DNA from 2 places in the Oceanobacillus sp. FSL K6-0251 genome. Region 2 is predicted to be linked to the other one. Evidence: a T-box and tRNA genes for the amino acid it is inferred to sense, from the RefSeq annotation. Region 2 holds a T-box; the other holds one or more tRNA genes.

Region 1 (2,411 bases), 1.6 Mb from region 2:
AACGTAATAACAATATCCATTTCATACTGTTTATCCTTCAGCATTTTTGCTACCAGCTCGAGCATCTGCTCCTTCCATTCCCCAGTATCATTTGAGAGCATTCCCTTGTGAAGAATAAGCTGGCTGCTGTCTTCCACATCACGCTGGAATTTCAATTCAAACAATTTTTGATCCAGCTGCCCCGTCAGCACCTTCTTAAAATTCGCCATAAATAAATCTTTCTGTTCATCCTCCAGCATTTCAAACGGCGTACTTTCATAATGATAGATTTCACTCGATTCTTTCATGATATATACATTGAAAATATCCTGTATCTTTAATAAATCATTATTTACTTTGAATTGTTTTTTTATATCGGCAATATCTTTTTTATTCAAATTGGATTCTCCTCTTTTTCTTAATCGGCTTATCACTTTTGCTGCCAGCTTTCAACAGCGTCTATCTATTTTATCACAAATCAATAGGAGGTTGTTCTTTCATTCATTTAAGATTTTCAGAAGCAAAAATAACAAATAAATAAGCCTTCTGATAACAGAAAGCTCTTTCATTTGGATTTCTTTATTTACTTGTATTTTTTATGGTTACTTTCTATGTTGATAGTTTAGAATTTCTTTTTTATAAGCAGTAAGGTCGTCTAAGTGATTTTTTATTGATTTCACCCTATCAAGATTCCACGATGGATAATCTCGTATTGCAATATTTTTAAATTCCATTATCCCTCTTAGCCGCGTCTCTGTTCTTTGACTAATTATGTCATATTCCTGTAACCTAACTAAAATATCCTCACTCGTTTACGGCAACCTTAATCTTTCCTCAGAAACAATGTGCATTGCCAGCTGGAGAGCTGCTTCACAAGCCCTTTAAATATTTTAATTAATGGAGTCCTGCTTTATGAAAACTTTTAAATTCTCTGTATTATCATTATAAACTTTTTTCACGCGGATAAGACATCTTTCATAATCGCAACCTTATTAAAAATAACATCATTCTCCATACAATACACAAAGCCTCCCTCTTTAATCTTCTCCAGATTGGCGTGTTGCATGCCAATTGCTCCCTTTGATTACTTTTTATTTATTATATCATTTCATTAAACAATGGAATTCTTCTTTTTATTATTTCCAGGCAAAATCATTTAATCTGAATGTATAACAAAAATCTTGATACAATTTAGCGAAAAGTATATAATATGATTGTTCCAGATATTATTCATTTATCTTACATTTAATAACGGGGCTGTAGTTCAGTTGGGAGAATATTTGTCTGGCAGACAAAAGGTCACGGGTTCGAGCCCCGTCAGCTCCATTTAAAAAGCACTCTTGCTTATTCTAATTTTAGAAGTAGAAGAGTTTTTTTAGGTTGTAGAGCCTCATTTTTTTTATGGTAGTGAAATAAAGTCATTTGGGAGAATACTTGTCTGGCAGACAAGGGGTCACGGGTTCCAACCATACCCTGAAAAAATACTCTTCTTAATTAGAATTAAGAAGAGTATTTTTTAATAAATTTTTCTTCGTAAATATAATTATTTAGGGTATTAGAAAATAGTGTAAGAAGATATTCTCCAACTACTAAAATCAAAACAGGAAAGCACTTTATTTATAATTCCCCTGTTTGTTTCACAAATGCGCCTACTTACTGCACTATTGGCTGTCAGGTTCCAATTTCATCATTGCACCAAAATATTGTGAAGCCGTTGTAAAAGAAATAAACGCACATAATTCACTTATTTCCTCTTCAGTAAAGTGCTCTCGTAAAACATCAAAAGTTGAATCAGCTATACCACCCTTTTGTTTTAAAAAAACTTCTGCAAACCCTACTGCAATAGATGTTTTTTCATCAAATTTAACCAAATCTGGTTTTCCTTTAGCCTTACAATACGCACATCCGTTATTTTGAGCTAATGTTCTTCTTACTTGTTCCTTTAATTTAGAAGTTAGTGTTTTATCTCTTTCTAATAAATCACCTAAATGCCCCCATCCCTCCATTACATCTTTATTATGTCCCAATAGTTTTTGAAAAGGTGTTTTACCAAAATTAGATTCATCAATTCTTGCCATGATTAGCCCTCCTTGTTATATTTAATTATATAAAATAAAATAAATTAATCACATTAATTTCATAAACAAGTTCATATAAATTTCTTTCAAAATAAATGATTTTAGGAGGAAAACTTTAAAAATGAAAATAGATGATATTGACAAAAAAATTATAAATGAACTATATAATAATAGTCGCTTGTCAATGAGTGAACTAGGGAGAAAGGTAAACTTGTCCTCTCCATCCGTAACAGAACGAGTAAGACAGATGGATTCATTTGGTATTATAAAGAAATATACTTTAGAAGTTGATTATGAAAAATTAGGTATGCCAATCCAGTGCCTCATTGAAGCATCCGTTAAAAATAATGACTA
Region 2 (2,411 bases):
CCATATTATGGGGCATTTTTTTCCTTTATCCTTAAACTGGTGCTTCCGTTTTTGATTGCCGGAATTTTGGCTTTCTTGCTGCATCCATTCATTGAGTGGCTGTATCGGTACCGGATTCACCGCGGGATAGCAATCTTAGTGATATATCTGGTCTTTTTCGGAGGCGCCGGCTACGCAATATACCGCGCGTATCCACTAATCGTTGAACAGGTGAAGGAAATGAGCCGGAACTTTCCAGAATTTATCGCGCTGTATCAAGAAGGATTAAATAAGGTGTATACATCTACCGCCTTTTTACCCGAGACAGTGCATGACCGGATGGATATGTTTATTCAATCTCTCGAGAATACGATGAATAACTTCTCAGGAAAAATTATCGGCGGTTTTAATGGAATGATGGACGCAGTTATTCTCTTGACTATTATTCCTGTCCTTGTATTTTATTTCTTAAAAGACTATCCGTTTATCAAATCCTTTTTATTTCGTCTTATCCCGTATAAATATCGGGAGGAAACAGGAAATGTATGCAGGGAAATAGGAAAAGGACTTGGCGGTTATATCCGAGGACAGTTTATTATCAGTGCAGCTGTTGGTGTTATTTCCACTCTGAGCTGGATGTGGTTAGATTTACCTTATGCTTTATTGCTTGGTATCATTCTGGCAATCGTCAATATCATTCCTTATTTTGGTCCGATCCTCGGTGCCATCCCGGTAGTAACCGTTGCTTATATGGTGGAGCCGGAAAAAGCGTTATTCGTTATCGTAATTATCTTTATCATCCAATTGATTGAAAGCAATCTATTATCACCATATATTATGGGGAAAACAGTCAAGATTCATCCAATCGGGATTATCTTCGCCTTATTATTGGGCGGCCAACTGGCTGGTGTCATTGGTATGGTTATTTCAGTACCTGTTTTTACTATGTTGAAAGTATTGATTCAGCAGTATCGAATGTCAAAAGCCGGCTGAATTAATAATAAGTATTTCATCATCTATTTTTTAAAGGCGAAAAATTGACATACAGCGGAAAAATCACTATAATAACGCTATAATCATACAAACAACAGGAAATGATAAAAAACTGTCATTTTTAATCATGTAGAACACGTTGAAGGTATTAAGTACATGACATGATATTTCAAGAGAGGGACTCCCCCGGCTGAAAGGAATCCTAATTATACTGTTATGGAAAGCTACACTGGAGTACGGCTAATCCCCGTCGGTATCATACCGTTATTATGATGAAAGTGATGAACATGGATTGTTCATAATAAGGGTGGTACCGCGAAATCTCGTCCCTGCAATGATGCAGAGAGGAGATTTTTTGTTTGATAAAAAAAAGGAGGGAAAATGATAATGAAATTTTTAAGTTCCGCAGAAATTCGGCAAATGTTTATTGATTTTTTTAAAGAGAAAGGGCATCAGGTTGAACCAAGTGCTTCTTTAGTACCGCATGAAGACCCTACGCTTCTTTGGATTAATAGCGGGGTGGCAACATTAAAAAAATATTTTGACGGCCGGATTATCCCGGATAATCCTAGGATTGTGAATGCACAAAAAGCAATACGTACAAATGATATTGAAAACGTCGGTTTTACAGCGCGTCACCATACGTTTTTTGAGATGCTAGGAAACTTCTCCATTGGTGATTATTTTAAAGAAGAAGCGATTGAATGGGCATGGGAGTTTTTGACAGATGAGAAATGGATAGGTTTTGATCCGGAAAAATTATCTGTCACGGTTCACCCGGAAGATGATGAAGCGTATGATCTTTGGCTGCAAAAAATTGGTCTGCCAAAAGAGCGGATCATCCGATTGGAAGAAAACTTCTGGGATATTGGAGAAGGCCCAAGCGGACCGAATACCGAGATTTTTTATGATAGAGGCGAAAGCTATGGAAATGACCCGGCTGATCCAGAACTTTATCCGGGGGGAGAAAACAGCAGGTATTTAGAGGTTTGGAATCTCGTGTTTTCGCAATTTAACCATAATCCAGACGATACGTATACACCGCTGCCAAAGAAAAACATTGATACAGGAATGGGATTAGAACGGTTAACCTCCATTATTCAAGAGGTACCTACAAACTATGAAACAGATTTATTTATGCCGATTATCCAGGCAACGGAAATGATTGCAAACAGCAAATATGGGGAGGATGATGCAGCGGATACGGCATTTAAAGTAATTGCTGATCATATTCGAACAGTCAGCTTTGCCATTGGTGATGGGGCCATGCCGTCGAATGAAGGCAGAGGTTATGTCCTGCGCCGGCTGCTTCGCCGTGCTATCCGTTTTGCGAAGGACCTTAATATCCATGAAGCCTTTATGTACCGTCTTGTTCCGGTAGTAGCTGAAATTATGAAAGATTTCTATCCGGAGGTTGTAAAGGAAACAGACTACATTCA

The links. The T-box of region 2 lies ahead of alaS (alanine--tRNA ligase). A T-box ahead of a tRNA ligase gene usually reads a tRNA of that ligase, here a tRNA-Ala.
Region 1: it has a tRNA-Ala gene. The T-box ahead of alaS (alanine--tRNA ligase) is inferred to sense a tRNA for this amino acid. The anticodon was not compared.

What each region holds. Positions count from the first base shown of each region.
Region 1 covers NZ_JBBORS010000001.1:949,276-951,686, reverse strand. The annotation lists gene MKY45_RS04795 (DUF4317 domain-containing protein) at 1-377, opposite strand, end outside; gene MKY45_RS23245 (HepT-like ribonuclease domain-containing protein) at 582-779, opposite strand; tRNA gene MKY45_RS04790 (tRNA-Ala) at 1,233-1,305, shown strand; gene MKY45_RS04785 (carboxymuconolactone decarboxylase family protein) at 1,641-2,057, opposite strand; gene MKY45_RS04780 (Lrp/AsnC family transcriptional regulator) at 2,179-2,411, shown strand, end outside.
Region 2 covers NZ_JBBORS010000001.1:2,559,178-2,561,588, reverse strand. The annotation lists gene MKY45_RS12910 (AI-2E family transporter) at 1-972, shown strand, start outside; T-box leader at 1,103-1,306, shown strand; gene alaS (alanine--tRNA ligase) at 1,360-2,411, shown strand, end outside.